Regions from separate parts of the Sulfobacillus sp. TH-112 genome, predicted to be linked through region 2. Evidence: riboswitches for the same ligand, from Rfam matches in the RefSeq annotation. Region 2 holds a riboswitch; each other region holds the start of a gene.
What was found. Region 2 has a riboswitch for S-adenosylmethionine ahead of ACOJWD_RS01225 (2,3-diketo-5-methylthiopentyl-1-phosphate enolase). Riboswitches for the same ligand answer to the same signal wherever they lie in the genome.

Region 1 (5,414 bases), on a different contig from region 2:
CCATCAGATGCAATACCCGAGTCACCTGCTCAAAGTCGCGATTTGATTCCTTAATGCCAACGACATTTGATGCCCGCGTCACAATGCGTTTCACGGTCTCGGGCTCGATATTAGTTGCCGTTCTTCCGGGAATGTTATAGATCACTAGCGGACGTTCCGTGGATCGGGCCACCGTGGTGAAGAACTGATACAATCCTTCCTGAGACGGCCGATTATAATACGGAACAATGACCAATACCGCATCTGCTCCTAAAATGTCTGCCGTGGCTGTGAGTCGCAAAGTATCTTCCAAATTACTACTGCCCGTAGCCAGTAGCACGGGAACCCGCCCCGCCACCGTATTTACGGTAGCGCGAAAGATATCTTCTCGCTCTTTCATCGACAGTGCTGCCGGCTCCCCCGTCGTTCCCGTCACTGAGATTCCATGACTTCCCTCAGAAATGACCCAGTTAATCTGTCGGACTAGGGCATCATAGTCCACCGTGTTTTCATCAGTAAATGGCGTGACCACGGGTACAATCGACCCTCGTAATCGTTCGGCAATCGCTTTCATGCTGGCCCTCCCCTTACTTTGTGGCTGTCGCTGGGCATTATTTGTTGAATCGATACCTATCACTATCTGGTTAAACAAAACCAATTCGAACAGGAGCGAACAAGCGATATTGCTGTACCTCGCGGCTTGAGTCCCCATAGCGCGATTGCTCGATCTCACGCAGGGTTTCATCCCCTTGGCGCCGCCCACCAAGACCTTAGTCAGTCGGGGAACAAGAAACCAAACGCTCCTCCCCCAAATAATAAGTCATCATAATATTCCGTATTTCATATTATATTCTAACATTGTTGCCTAAATGCTAGTAGCTAATGGTTGATTCTTGTCGCCCCGTGACCGCTCCGCATAATCGAGCGGACTGGGGGATATGTCTTTATCAATAACCGTGTCGATGGCATTGACGTTTCCACAAGTTATGTCATAATGATTACAAGACTTGCCCTTATCAAGAGCAGCTGAGGGAATGGCCCTATGATGCTGCAGCAACCGGCCGTTAGTTGGCATGGTGCTAATTCCTTCCCGCAAGGGAAAGATGAGAGGCAGATGGTTCGGACCATCTGATACTTGACTTGAGGGGGCCCCATAAGAGGGGCTCATTTCATGTCAACAAATAAATCGCTTCGATAAAGCGAATCCCCTCTGCACCAGACCTTCATGCGATAAGTGAGTCGAACTTAAGCAAGAAAGAAGGTTACACTGCAATGAGTCAAGCACCATTAGGCCCGTTTCGGGCAGATCACGTCGGCAGTCTATTGCGCCCAGACCGACTCAAAGAAGCCCGTCGTCGACTGGCACTGGGGGCACTCGACCCCACGGTTCTTCAAGCCATCGAAAATGAGGAGATTGCTCGCATCATAGAAAAGCAAGCAGCGTTGGGCCTCAAATCGGTCACCGATGGAGAATTTCGTCGTGGATATTGGCACTTTGACTTTTTAGAACATCTCGCCGGTGTTGAAGCATTTGAGGCCAACGATAACGGTATTCACTTCCAAGGACAACATCAACTTCAGGCTCATAGCATTCGCATCGTGGATAAAGTCCGGTTCCATCGTCACCCCATGTTGGCACACTTTACCTATTTGAAGGACCACGTGCCAAACGGATTACTGCCGAAATTCACCATCCCCAGTCCCAGCATGTTGCACTTTCGGGCCCAGATGAATAGTGCTGTGTATCCTGATCTGGAAGAATTCTTTCACGATACTGCCATAGCCTACAAAGACGCGATTTCCGCGTTTTATGACGCCGGTTGCCGATATCTTCAGCTTGACGATACCTCGTGGGCCTACTTTTGTTCGAGCGAACAGCGAGACGAACTCCAGACCCGCGGATGGGACTTGAAGCAGATACAAGATCTTTATTCCAAGACCCTAAATGAAGCTCTTCAAGACCGGCCGCGCGATATGACCATCACAATGCACATTTGCCGGGGTAACTTCCGGTCCTCATGGATTGCGTCAGGCGGCTATGAGCCCATTGCCGAGCGTGTATTTGGTGGCGTCGACGTTGATGGCTTTTTCTTAGAGTATGACACGGAACGCGCCGGAGGCTTCGAACCGCTGCGATTTGCGACCCGCCCTTCGTTGCGTATCGTCTTGGGCCTCATTACCTCGAAAGAGGGAAGACTGGAGTCCAGCGATACCATTAGACGGCGCATCGATGATGCGTCGCACTATATTGACCAAGACCGTCTATGCTTAAGCCCACAGTGCGGGTTTGCATCAAGCGAAGAGGGTAATACTCTGACAGAAGACGAACAATGGGCCAAATTGGAACATGTCGTTACCATTGCCCGAGAGGTCTGGGAAGACAGTTAAGTCTCTCACGTTTTTTGATTTCTTCTCTATCCTGCCACGAGCCCCCCTGCGGGACACTCGTGGCACTCATTTCCACAGAAAATTCCATCTCACCTACTTCACCCAACCGACGCGCCCCCAGAGTATACTTGGATACTGTCGCGAGAATAGCGCTCCTCACCCTAGTCACACTCTGGTGCCTAGACCTTAAGGGTCAGAACTTATTCTCCCAATGCCGTTCCCGTTACCAAGAAATGAGATGTTCGCCACGAATCCCATCTTGGTCCGTAAGCGAATCTTGATTAGCCTGAACGATGATACAGTAGAGATCTTGGGTAGAATTATTTCGCCAAGCGCGGCTGCCTTCAGGAGACACTCTCACCACCGTGCCGGGGTGAACCTCAAAGACATCCCCATCCACCTGAAATTGCCCTTCTCCTTGAATAAAGATGTACATCTCTTCATGCTGGCGATGTTGATGGAGAAACGGCACCACTTGTCCAGGACTAAACCGATTCAATGAAATCTCCATCCCCGTAAACCCTAACGCTTTACCCAAGAAAAGCTTACCGTCCAACCCCTCTAACGGGCCAGATTCGCCCACCGTATAATTTTTTCCTTGCCGAATATTTTCCACTGCTGCCATTGCACTATCCCTCTCTTTCTATATGTAAGTCACTTCATATTATCACGTGTAATAGAGGGGCCCAATCAGGTTTTATGCATTTTCTGATCCTCTACAGATTATCGCCCATGACGACGAACCCTATGGTGAGACTAATCCACGGAGGAGGCGCATAATGACCCGCACCCACTTCCTTATCATCTTAGCAACATCGTTAGGATTCAGCTTTCCTCTTTATACATTAAATCCAAGTCGGATAGTGAACCTCTCTCGTGTGTTAGCGAAAACTGCACCCTCAACCACGCTCCCTAAACACCGAAATAATCCCCAGTTGGATCTTCTTGTCCACGCCAATCGCGAGGCATTTAGCAATGCGCTACGCTCCATAAAAGAACCAAATCCGAGGATCGTGGATGCCAATATCAAAACCATGCTCCAGATACGGACTACTCTAACCTACATGTGGCCAGAAATGAAGGGCCGGGCAACCGCCAGTTCCCAAATTATGGCGATATGTCATGACTGGTGGAAAATGAGACAACTTCTCCTCAATCACGGTCTCCTTAACGAGATGCGTAAGCCCTCAATGATGACGTTAGTGATGCATGCCCAGGCCTTGATCGCGACCACTCCGCCGCTGGCGCAAGGACGGCGAAGGCGTCAGTTCTCCTCCTGGAATCCAGCTCTGAGACGCGACTTATGGCTCTTAAATGGCGTGCCCCGACTTCCAAACCGTGGGCGTAATCACGCCCATCCCTATCCTTCTGGATAGCCAAAAGAACAGTAGATCATGTCATCGAAGACAGGGGTGACCCGATTGATGTAGGCTTTTTGTTTTTCACCGGTTACTTTAAGACTATTGCGGTCGAATTAGATGAAAGTGCTGCTATTGACGGGGCAAGCTACACTCAATATATATTTCGCATTATTTTGCCGTTAGTGAAGCCAGCCCTGGCTACGGTAGGCATTTACGCTACTGTGACCGTCTGGAACGACCTTATTGGACCGGTAGTCTTCCTCTCTAGCCAATCACTTTTTCCGCTCACATGAGGCCTGTTTGCGTTTTACGGAAGCTACCAAAGTGATTGGACTCGTTTAGCCGCGGGCATATTTATCGTGGCCGCACCACTCATTGTCGTGTTTGCCTTTGTCCAACGCTACTTCGTCCAGGGTGCAGTGTCTGGGTCGGTGAAACTATGAAGATGCCTCTCGGAGAACCGCACGGCGAGGTTCCCTTCCTGGATCACCTGTTAAGCCTATGAACTGGGGTCCTAGTGTTTGTGGGATTCAGCATCGCGGCGGTGGCCGGTTCTCTCCTCATCATCACGCTCCCGGCAAATCTTGCCGCTCTATTTGCCGCTCATCGCGCACTCGTTCTTCAGCGTCTGCCCGCTCGCGACGCATTTTTCCAATATTTTCACACCTCTAAGACCGTCTTTTTCCGCAGCATATTGGTAATATGGCCCCTATCTATGGCACTTCTATTATCTTGGTTGGATGTCCAATTGATGCGTAATCAACTACCCTTAGCTGTATTACGAATCGACCAGACCACGTTCCTGCTCCTCGATTGCGTACTCGCTCTCCTCACACTAATGGTTTTGACCCACCTTTCTTTTTCGCCTTCGTCCATTAGGACCGCAGTGAAAAATTCCTTCGAGGAGCTTCGTGTGGCGCCACTCAAGGCGGCGCTCTTTCTCGTCGTTGTGGCTGCGGCTTTGACGCTGTGCGTAATCCTCCCGTACCTCTACCTTGTCATGCTTGGCGGTCTAGTCATTACTAGCGCAAATCATTTATTGGCGCCATCCACGAGCTAGAACGATGTCAATCTGGAGGAATATCGGGATTGGGATTTTAGTCCATATATGACTCCGTGCTAGCATAGGAGGTAGTAACAGTGACAGTGATCGTGACAAGGAGCTGCCTACGACGGTGAGACGCCTGAGGATTGCCATGCTATGGGGCCTATTGTTGACTCTCAGTCTTTCTGGATTTACCAAGACTGTTCCAAAGCGTGTAGTGAAGCCGGCGACGCCGTTTTTAATCTACTATGGGTGGATTCCCACCAACCCCCACCAATTCCTTTCATTTGCACAGTCTCTGAAAGGCTACCCGATTGTGATATTGGGCAGTGACGACGAGTGGCACTCTTCAGGCGACCTCGCCGCGACCGAAGAACTAATCAAAGTCTTGCCCAAGGTGACATTCTACGGCTATGTCGATATCGGCGTCACCGATGGTCAGCCTAACCATTCGCTGACAACGATCTCCCTCTACTTAAAGCAGTGGCGAAAAATTGGTGCTCGCGGTGTTCTTCTTGATTGTGCTGGTCCCGACTATGGTGTATCGCACACACGCCTCGTCAATAGCGTGCAAGGGGCTCACGATAACCACCTGCGGGTCTTGGTGAATTCCTTTAATCCCGGTGCAGTGCTTTCGATAG
Region 2 (5,414 bases):
TCGTGATCGTTGAGGTAGGCTTTGACCTGATCTTGGGGAATAATTCGCTGGGTTTGGTGTTCCAGAACTTCTGGCATGGAAAAACACTCCTTTTTATAAAATGGGGACGGCGGTTTCGCTTAACTGGTCTAAAAGATACCACTCGAATAGGAACTCAAACGCTTCGAGATGGCGTAGGGCCGCGTCAAGACTCTCTCCAAACGCATAAATTCCGTGGTTTCGCACTAAGATTCCGGGTACGGCGGGATTCAGGGCACTTTCCACCGCCGCTTTGAGAGCAGGAATATGGGCGTGATTGGGCACCACCGGAAGATCGAGGCACGCGTCTTCATCCCAATAGCCGAGCGCCTTAATCATTTCGTGGTGAGAAAAATGAAGATAGTGGTCATGGGCATATTTGCTCACCACATTATTATGCACGGTGTGGACGTGCAAGGAGGCGCCTGCCTCGGTGTGCTGATAGATGGTCTGGTGCACCAAGGTTTCAAACGACGGTTTCCCTTCGCCTTCGAGGATTCTTCCCGCATCATCTAACGTGAGAATGTCCTTTTCTTCTAATCGACCTTTGTCGACTCCACTACGGGTAATATAGAGTTTTTGTTGTAGGCGATCATAGATTGATAGATTGCCAGAGGTCGCACGAAGCCACCCACGCTGCGCGAGGATATGACCGATATGGATTAATTGCGATCGGATTTCTGATTCCAATGAGGTACTCATGTGCGCGCTCCTTCCGAATGGACCACAAACAAAGACTCCAAAATGTCATCAAATGTTTCAAATGGAGTATACGGGACATTTTCTTGATGCAGATAATTCGACAATTGACCTCGGGAAAACACTCGATCGGCGTGGCGAGCGCCATTGTAGTCTGTAACGCCGTCGCCGATGAAGACAATGGGGACCCCATACTGCTGACGCAATTCATCGACCACCTGATATTTGCATAGCCCACATCCTCCTGGGCAGGGGGGTAGGCACGGATATTGCCACTCAATGGTGATGCGATCGGTATCAAAATTGGCGTGATTGACGATGCGCTCCGTCGTGCTGTCAAGGAGAACCGCATCTAACATGAAATCGAGACCGTTAGAGACAATGTAAAAGGGGATGCTCGCGGCCTTAAGCACCTTCTCGAATTGATAATAACCGGGGCGGATGCGTGCAGTATCGTGTAAGTAGCTTTCGTATTCACGCTTCCCGTCACTCGGGAGGGTGGAGAACAGTTCGGCCAGTCCAGTGCGCAATGAGACGTCACGACGTTGAATGGCGGTGATGAGTTGTTGATTTTTTGGTGCGACATGGGTAGTGAGCGCTACCACCAAGTCTTTTTGGGTAATCGTCCCATCAAAGTCTGATACCACCACAAACGGAATACTCATGAGAGAACCACCTCGGGATAGCGTTCTGCAGCATCCACTAAAATTTGGGCACCTACGGTGGTGCCACTGGGGTGACCATGAATGGCTCCTCCGGCATTAATCACAATGTCTGCACCAAAGTCGCGAAATAGGTCCGCTAAGATCCCTACATGGATCCCCGCGGAAGGTCCGGGTAAGACCGCGGGAAATTCTCCATCACGTCGCAGCGCATCCGCCACCGATATGGCGTTTTCTTTCGGCATGGCGACGCTTCCGTAGGGCGATGGATAGAGGACGATGTCGGCACCGGCCAGCCGGGGCAAGAGTCCTAGGAGAATGGCCGGATGAATACCGATATTTGGATTGCCAATTTGTCCGCCGGAAAAGGCGGGATGTACAATGAGCGGTACGCGAATACCTTCCTGTTTGAGGTCGCTCAGAACATCGAGACCCAACGTATATGCCGAGATAAGAAATGCGCTGGCACCCGCGTTTACGGCCCGGCGAGCATCCTCCATAATTTGCCGGGGAGTGCCGCTCAGATTGACCGCATAAAGCCCCTTCTTGCCTGTGCGTTCTTCACGTTCTGCGAGGAGATCATGGGCCAGGCGAATGCGATCAAGGAGGGGAGCATCGCCATCGGCCATATAGATCTCATCATCTTTCACTAAATCCACACCACCGTCAATCTGTTCCTGAAACGCCGACTGAAATTCTTTGAGTGATCGCCCGTTTTCGCTTTTGAAAATGGACATCACCAAGGGCCGCTGAGGGACATTGAGGTATGCGCGCAATCCGGGAATTCCGTAGGTCGGGCCAGGGAACGCACGTTGATAACTCCTGGGGAGATCGAGTCGGTAAAGTTGAATTAGGCCGTCGAGCGACAATTTGCCAAAGACGACGGTTAAGAGGGATGCGATGGAGGGGCGCACGTTGACAACGGGATAACGAATTTCAAAGAAGCCGACAGTTCCTTCGCGGGTAATAGCACCCACCTCGCCGAGATATTGGCTCAGATGGGGTTGCCGGGTGGCGGGGAGATCGGTCCAAGACCCTACGGTCATACCAACCGCGATGGCGTCCGCTTTTTCAGCAATACTGGTCGTCCAGGGCACTCTATAGGTGGCTGTAATATACTCCAACAAAAACGGCTCCTTTCATCAAAGACGAAAGAGGCCGACAATAAAAGGCGCTCTCTCATCTGTCGGTACCATACATCTACCGTCGGAATTGGCACCGCATTCTCCCCAAGGGAGAACCGGTTGCCCAGGTGTCATCGGGCCGATCCCTCTACCTGTCTAGATAAGAGTTCATGCAATATATAGTTGAAAAGTACAATACGCCCGCTCAAGCAGGGTGTCAATAGGTGCAAGCAGGGAAAAGAAGTGCAAGGGATGAGGGCATCGGGAAAGTGGGCGGTCAGAGATAACATATGGCCGGGCTCTGCGACCGTTTTGCGAGACGAGAAGTAGGCGCGATGAGGACTTTTCCCAATGATCTTTAAATCTTGTGAAAATCTATCAGAGAGAGATCGTGGAACGCTATTGACGGAATGCTATGGCCATGATAATTTATTATCAAATGCAATAAAGTTGCATATGCATAAAATTGGTGTTTAAGGAGGATCGAAAAATGGCATCGGCGATGGAAAAGAGACCGAGTGATGGTCGTCTCGAACCTAATGTTGTGAGCTTCTTTGGGTTGGTGAGCCAAAGCTTAGCCGGTATGGCTCCGACTTGTGATGTGGTAGCCTTCATGACTGCGGGGGCGGCGTTTGCACTCGTCGCGCTTCCCTTATCCTATCTCTTAGCTTTTGCGTTAATGTTCATCGAAGTGAATACGATTTACCACTTATCTAAGCATCGTAACTCTGCGGGCGGATATTATGCCTATGTGTCCTCGGGACTTGGTCCTACAGCCGCCCTCATCACGGCTATCATGGTGATTTTCTATCAGGTGGTGAGCGTCGCCGGTGTGCCAGTCTATGTGGCTGGAGTCTTTTTGCCGGGTTTGGCGCATATGGTCGGGATTAACCTTCCTAGTTGGTTTTGGATCATCGGTATCGCTTTCTTCATTGGCGTGCCATGGTTGCTCACCGTATTAGGTATTCGCCCGACGGTGAAAACATTGGTCGTGACTAGCGGTATTGAAATTGCCTTTCTTATCGTGACCTCCATGATCATCATTGGCCGTACGCATATCATTCAACCATTACACCCGTTCGATATGGCTTCTGTTGGCGTCAAGGGAGTGGCCATGGGCATGATCTTTGCCATTACCAGTTTTATTGGTGTCGGCAGTCATGCTCCCTTGGGGGAAGAAAGCAAAGCGAAGGGTATTCAAACACAAAAGGGGCGGGTGATCGGTAAGGCCGCGATTGTTTCTCTCACTTTAGTGGGCGCTGCCTTAACATTGGCAGCGTATGCACTCACAGTGGGTTGGGGCCAGGCCAATATGGGCGCCTTTGCGAGCGCTAATGCCCCGGGTGTCACGGTCTATCTGCACTATTTCGGACCCGTTGGCGCCATTGCGTTGGTGACCTTGGCCATCAATAGTGCACTGATGGACGATCTTGCGTTGTTGACGAGTTCGGCCCGGGTTCTCTATGCGGTGGGGCGTGACAAGCTGTTGCAGACCAGCTTTGCGCACGTCAATGGTCGCCGTGCGCCCATTAACAGCGTGACATTTCTGGCCGTGGTTGCCCTATTCATTGCTCTCGGATTCGGTTTTTGGTTGGGACCGGTTCAAGCCTTTAATGTCTTGACCACCGCTGTCCTGTTCGGGCTCGTCAGCGCGCATACGTTAATGAACATCTCTCTTATGCGCATTTCGCACGGTGAACGCAACCTGGGTCAGGTCTTGTTTCACCTCGCCCTTCCCGTATTGGCCATGGGGCTATTCTGGTTTGTCCTTTATGAATCGCTATTGCCATTTGTATTTCCTCTGGCATGGGCAGGCGTGTTCTGGGCGGTTGTCACGATTCCGGCGATTCTCTACGCTGTGAGAGCCACGCGCAACTTGGATGCGGACAAAGGACATCACTTGGGCATCTATGAAGAGGACGCTCCTGTCGGGGTGTAAGAAAAGGCCGGGATAAAGGCGGATGGTGGTAAGCGTCCGCCTTTATCCATTTCATAAGTCTTGCAGCGCTAGGTCGATGATTCTAAATACCGGCACCGTCCCCCGGGGTCGTTTGACGTCATCATGAATATCACCGATACGTGTGAGAACAGACGGTCATGATAACCCGTCATACCTCGGAAATTCTGGTGCATTATCCCTATCTGTCATGAGATATGCAGTGCGGCAATCACCTTTTCGGGACTGTCGGTTCCGATGATCAGTGCATCATAATGCTCGCCGGTGAGGGTCACTTTGATACCGCGTTTGGTCTGATGGTGCACGATGGCAAATATGGTCTCCGATCCTGACATAAAGGTACCCATGGCAAATACCCCGGGAAGGCGCGATCCGGGCATTTTGATTCCATGCACGGCATGGATGACATCGTCCAGAACCGTGATGTGTTGCACAGCGGATACCGGGACCCGGATATCGCCATGCACCCCTTCGGCCTTTTCTATCGTCGTTAGTTTTAGAACCAATGTGTCGCCATCTCTTATCAGTTCCGCCATAGGATCGCTCTCCTTGATATTTCTGATGTCCTCTCATGACAATGGTGGTTTACATTGCGGATTTTGCAAACAGCACATGCGCATTGCATGACGGCTAGCCGCCATGCATGACAGCTTCAGCATGCGCTCTACATGAGCCAGTATAGCCAAATCTTCGTCATCTCGGCTCCAATTTATGCAGGATAGCGTTAATTAATGGCGGTTGGCGAATGGAGACCTGGCGAGGTCCGCTCGTCTCGGCGTCGTCTTTAAGTCGAATCACATTGCAGTCCATTGTTGGGAATTCCCTAGCTTAATCGGCTTGGGATGGGACGGCTCTTTGTGCCTATGCAACGCCTGAGGCGAACGCCACTTTTCGATGATGAGGGTTCGAGCGGTTAGGACGCCTTGAGGCTTGTCAAATCATGCATATGATGCT
Region 3 (5,414 bases), on a different contig from region 2:
CTTATAAGACGAACGGGGGGATTATATGGCCACCGCCTATCGATTTCGCGTGGTAACTCCCGAACGCGTGGTCTACGATGAGGATGTAGTCGAAATTATCGTCAGATCCACTGAAGGGGAAATCGGGATTCTAGCCCATCATATGCAGATCATCACTCCACTGGTTCCCCACATCATGGTGGCATATCACGATGACGGTCGCACCGAGGACATTGTGATCGGGGGAGGATTCTTGGAAGTTCAAGACAGTGAGACCATCATCTTAGCGGATTCTGCTGAGCGCGCCTCAGAGATTGACGTAGCACGGGCGGAACGTGCCCGCCAGCGCGCCGCAGAATATCTCAATACCGGGGCCGGACAATCGGCGGTCGATCTGGCTCGAGCTCAACGAGCACTGGCGCGAGCCGAAAATCGACTCAAGGCCACCGGGCGTGATCTTGGACAAGGCACATCGACAACCACCCACTAGGGGTCATTGATTGCTACAGATGCACACCAGAAGGGCCTCATTATGAGGCTCTTTCTTTCATCTGTGTATGAACCGGTATCTTGCGTGGAACAATTTGGTAGTACGTAACCATAGTTCTACGGAGGTTATTGCAATGCGGAATATTTGGTGGATTATCGGAATTGCCGGAGTGGTCTTGGTGGGGGCGAGAGCGGAAGCATCGGCGAGGGCGCCCTTGATGTCGGCATTTCATGCGACCGGCGCCCATGCGACCGGATACAGTATCAATGATTGGGTCGAACTGAGCGGGCCTATTCCAGATAGTTTGGACGCCACGGCCGCTAAGGTGGGCGATGCGCTGAAAATGACTGCGGCGGTCAGGAATACGATTGGGGTTGGCTATATTAAGGCGAAAGAGACTTTTACTGTCGCGGGCATTACCACCAACGTGATTGTCGAGCGGCTCTCGACGGGGGATATCTATCTGGTCATTGACCGAACGTCCCCGGAGGGTTTTGCCGGCCTATCGTCGACCGAAACCTTGTTCAACCATCTGCTCGCTTCTCATGGAACGGTGCATACCGACGTCAACCTCGAAGGTACGATAAGCCAACACCTTTCTCCTTTGGCGCAACAACGACTGATTAATACCGCCCTCGAACGTGTGGGGGCCACTACTGAAAATGGCATTCGGGCTCCCGGATATATTTCCGATGCGGGGAGATCCCCATTCATTGTCCAACATGATGAGCTTCAAGGACATCCATTGAATATTCAAATCGCGACCAGTTACAACCCTTTTATGCATAAAACGGAGGTATACGTGGGAAGCCCGCTTATTACCGTGACCTATTAGTTTGAATTACCAAAATCTGGGCAAACTGGAAATAGCCCCAATGGGGTAATTTCGCAGAGGAAGCGGGAATAACATGGCAAAACGTCGGACAACCCTTATGGGACTAGGTGCACTGGTCGGTCTGGTCGTGGTTGCCGGAGTGGCCGTTGTGGTGGTTAGACAACATCATCCACTGGCCGTTACGGCAAAAGTCACCAAACCATCGAAGTCGGCTACGCCCACAACTCGGACTTCTTCTCCTCTCGCCGGTGGTCCCACCTCGGCTCCACTCATGATGCCGGTGACGGGAAAGATTGCCAACGACTTTGGATGGCAGTATTCAGGGGCTTTGAACGAGTGGTATTACAACCCCGGCCTCACGATCGCAGCGAGCAAGGGGAACGCCGTTAATGCGGCTTGGGCGGGTGCCGTGACGCAGGTAACTAAGGAGCCACATATGGGACTCGCGGTCACGATCAATGATGGGGATGGCTTTGAAACCGTGTATGGGCATCTAGGAGAAGCCAGGGTACGCGTGGGGGACAGTGTACATCAGGGACAAGCCATAGGTACGGTGGGCGGCCCGAGCCTGTATAGCCGGGACTCGGCAGCGCACGTGGATTTTCAGGTCTATCATGATGCCGCCGCCACCAATCCCATGAACTACCTTCACCCCTCCTCTTAAGGAAAGAGAGCCAAGTAATGCCAGGGCCTGAGCCCTGGCATTTATTTTTTTTTGGGCCATATACTCTACCCGACGTCGGGGGGAGAAAGGGGCCGGAGAGGTGAAAGACCACATCTGGCAACGAGTAATGGATATTGGCAACTATATTCTCAAGAGCGGGGCAACCGTTCGGGATACCGCCAAGGTATTCGGCGTCTCCAAAAGTACTGTGCATAAGGATGTGACCGAACGACTGCCCAAAGTCAATGCGCATTTGGCAAATGAGGTAAAAAAGGTGCTTGAAGTGAATAAGGCAGAACGGCATCTTCGCGGCGGAGAAGCCACTCGTCAAAAATTCCGCACCAACCACCCAGTCTAGTCACCACCTCACGCTGTAGGCAGCGAACCATCCGTCGGGGGCGTTCTCGTGGCCCCCGACCCGCACCCTTTGACACGTGCTGAGAGCGCCGTTTGACAGCATCCCCTCCTTTATTTTATAATGCACTCGACAATTTCAGGACATTCTCTTATCAAGAGTGGTGGAGGGACAGGCCCGATGAAACCCGGCAACCAGGCGACGCCCAGGTGCCAAGCCCGACCGGACGACCGGAGGGATGAGAGAATTAGAGAATGCCCTCTTCTCATGTAGATGAAGGGGATTTTTTTATGAGGAGGTTCATTATTGGGACAAAACTACCTATTCACGTCGGAGTCCGTGACGGAGGGCCATCCAGACAAAGTGGCAGATCAAATCTCAGATGCGATTTTGGATAACATTTTAGAGCATGATAAGTCGGCGCGGGTAGCGGCTGAGACCGTGGTCACCACCGGTCTTGCGTTGGTGGTAGGCGAAATTTCTACGACCTGTTACGTAGATATCCCTAAGGTGGTTCGCGAAACCATCCGCTCGATAGGCTATACGCGAGCGAAGATGGGGTTTGATGCCGACACTGTGGCGGTGTTGACCTCCATTGACGAACAGTCGTCCGATATTGCACAAGGGGTGGATCAGGCACTGGAAGCCCGTAACGGGGATATCGATCCTCGTGAGCAAATTGGGGCAGGTGACCAAGGCATGGTCTTTGGTTATGCCTGTCGTGAGACGCCTGAGTTGATGCCTCTACCCATCTCACTAGCCCATCAACTATCGCATCGCTTGGCGACGGTACGTCGCGACGGAACGCTCCCATTTTTGTGGCCCGATGGTAAGACGCAAGTGACCGTACGTTATGAGGATCATCAGCCGGTTGCCCTGGATACCGTGTTAGTTTCGACTCAGCATAATGCGGAGGTGGCTACGGAAGAGCTTCGCGATGGGATTATTGAAGCCGTGTTGGTGCCCACATTAGGCAAAGAGTGGCTCACGCCAGAGACCCGAATCCTAGTGAATCCTACCGGACGCTTTGTGATTGGGGGACCACATGGCGACTCGGGGCTTACAGGTCGAAAAATTATTGTTGATACCTACGGAGGGTATTCTAGACACGGCGGAGGCGCCTTTTCTGGCAAGGACCCGACTAAAGTGGACCGTTCGGCGTCCTATGCGGCGCGATGGGTCGCGAAAAATCTTGTCGCAGCCGGACTCGCGGACAGAGCGGAAATTCAGATTGCCTATGCCATCGGGGTGGCGCGCCCCATCTCCGTCATGGTGGATTCATTTGGTACCGGTACGCTGGCTGACGACCAATTGGCCGCGGTGGTGCGACGCGTGTTTGACTTGCGGCCGCTGGCCATTATTGAGGAATTAGATTTGTTGCGGCCGATTTATTTGCAAACTGCGGCCTACGGACATTTCGGTCGAACAGATGTGGCGCTCCCCTGGGAGGCACTTAATCGCGTTGAGCAATTGCGTCAAGAGGCAAAGTTGATTTAGCTCTAAGACACACTTTGGGCATGTTCTCGCATACCTTGCGTATATATCGGACAGGGAGGCGAGGACGATGACCTGGTGGGGAGCACTGGGATTAGCGTTATCTCTATATGGCATCGTGGTGTTACTGGAATGGGCGTATGATCGCATCATGGGAACGTATCGCGAGAACGCCCCCGCGGTCAGCGTGGTGGTGCGCGCGGCCAATCAGGAGTATCGGATTGAACACATTGTCCGTGAACTGATTGGCCTTTTCAATCAGCGCGAATGGAGTCGGCGAAAATTTGAAGTCGTGTTTACCGACGATGGCTCGAATGACAGAACCCATGACATGTTGGACTTGCTGTCCCGGCAGCATCCATTCTTCACCGTTGCCGATCGGAATATTCCGGTCCAGGATCTCATGACATCGTGCCGCTATCCTTTGGTTGTTTGGGTTGATTTGGCTCGCCAGCCTCAACCCGACCGGCTAATAGCCACTTTAAACCATCTCCTGCAATAACCCGACGCGCTCTATCGACACAAAAATTTATACTCTCAGAAAGAAGGGAAAGTTGTCGGTCGTCACGAAACTGATAGGTGCCGAAAAGTGGGTCCAATGTTCTTGATTCTCCTAGCCACCAAACCCATGCAAGGATGAAAGGGGACTGGGATGGTGCGTGAGCCCAATCCGCGGTTGGCACGCCAGTTTTTATGGCTCCTCATCATTATTAACGGCATTTTATGGCTGACACATATGCCGCATGGTTGGTTTCATCTAACGCATCTGCGCACTTTTATCATTGGAACAGCCATTGTTATCGTGTCTGAGTCATGGCCGTTACAATTCGACCAAGGCAGCATTAGCTTATCGAGTGCTGGCTATTTTTCCGTGTTTCTTGTGGGCGGATTAACCGACACTTTTTGGGTTGTCGTGATTGGCGTCATGACCAGTTGGATCCGACGCTTTCGCGGACTCTCCAGTTTTGCTACCGTGTCGCTTTTGCTGCTGTCGCTTTTTGTGGCATCGCATTTGTTTGTGCTGTTTTCGTCCGATATCGTACTGGCGTCAGTTATTTTTGCTCTAGCATTTTTGGTGCTCAATCATGTGATTGTGAACCTGTATTTCTTCATTAAAGACGCCAATATTACCTTGGCGACTCTCACTCGCAGTGCTCTATGGGATATTATCGGGTGGGGTCTTAGCTTACCTTTAGTCGCCATTTATGTACTGCTTCATTTGGCCGACCCACGGTGGTGGGTCGTGATTTTGGGAATTTTTCCATATGTGACCGTCCTTCTCCTTATGACCTTCTATTATCAAACCTTGCAAAGTCAGTCTGCCACGCGAAAGTCCGCGCAGGCCGCTCAAGCCATCACCGCCGCACTGGATCGAGACTCACTGATTGAAAGTGTGCGACAGGCGTTCTCGGACACTATGGGGTTTTCCCTCTTCGCGCTCTATCTGCAGGCCACCGATTCTGGGCAACTCGTATTGGCATCGGCCGTCCATCCCGTCACCGTACCCTATCCGGAGATATTTGAGGTCGGCGGAGAGGGCATCACCGATTGGGCACTGGCGACCCGCATGCCCGAATTTATTCAGAACGCTGACCAT

Region 1: it holds a riboswitch for S-adenosylmethionine, as region 2 does, so the genes downstream of both, ACOJWD_RS03490 (5-methyltetrahydropteroyltriglutamate--homocysteine S-methyltransferase) here and ACOJWD_RS01225 (2,3-diketo-5-methylthiopentyl-1-phosphate enolase) in region 2, are expected to answer to the same signal.
Region 3: it holds a riboswitch for S-adenosylmethionine, as region 2 does, so the genes downstream of both, metK (methionine adenosyltransferase) here and ACOJWD_RS01225 (2,3-diketo-5-methylthiopentyl-1-phosphate enolase) in region 2, are expected to answer to the same signal.

The regions. Positions count from the first base shown of each region.
Region 1 covers NZ_JBYCKN010000056.1:311-5,724, forward strand. The annotation lists partial or broken gene dapA (4-hydroxy-tetrahydrodipicolinate synthase) at 1-553, opposite strand, end outside; SAM riboswitch class I at 990-1,089, shown strand; gene ACOJWD_RS03490 (5-methyltetrahydropteroyltriglutamate--homocysteine S-methyltransferase) at 1,252-2,367, shown strand; gene ACOJWD_RS03495 (cupin domain-containing protein) at 2,591-2,992, opposite strand; gene ACOJWD_RS03500 (hypothetical protein) at 3,147-3,743, shown strand; gene ACOJWD_RS03505 (ABC transporter permease subunit) at 3,803-4,021, shown strand; gene ACOJWD_RS03510 (hypothetical protein) at 4,246-4,788, shown strand; gene ACOJWD_RS03515 (hypothetical protein) at 4,904-5,414, shown strand, end outside.
Region 2 covers NZ_JBYCKN010000019.1:440-5,853, forward strand. The annotation lists partial or broken gene ACOJWD_RS01210 (cupin domain-containing protein) at 1-77, opposite strand, end outside; gene mtnB (methylthioribulose 1-phosphate dehydratase) at 94-720, opposite strand; gene ACOJWD_RS01220 (MtnX-like HAD-IB family phosphatase) at 717-1,382, opposite strand; gene ACOJWD_RS01225 (2,3-diketo-5-methylthiopentyl-1-phosphate enolase) at 1,379-2,503, opposite strand; SAM riboswitch class I at 2,556-2,670, opposite strand; gene ACOJWD_RS01230 (APC family permease) at 2,994-4,442, shown strand; gene ACOJWD_RS01235 (hypothetical protein) at 4,649-4,996, opposite strand.
Region 3 covers NZ_JBYCKN010000101.1:4,281-9,694, reverse strand. The annotation lists gene atpD (F0F1 ATP synthase subunit beta) at 1-7, shown strand, start outside; gene atpC (ATP synthase F1 subunit epsilon) at 26-469, shown strand; gene ACOJWD_RS06535 (YwmB family TATA-box binding protein) at 603-1,304, shown strand; gene ACOJWD_RS06530 (peptidoglycan DD-metalloendopeptidase family protein) at 1,378-1,968, shown strand; gene spoIIID (sporulation transcriptional regulator SpoIIID) at 2,069-2,326, shown strand; SAM riboswitch class I at 2,472-2,568, shown strand; gene metK (methionine adenosyltransferase) at 2,630-3,820, shown strand; gene ACOJWD_RS06515 (glycosyltransferase) at 3,888-4,319, shown strand; gene ACOJWD_RS06510 (GGDEF domain-containing protein) at 4,470-5,414, shown strand, end outside.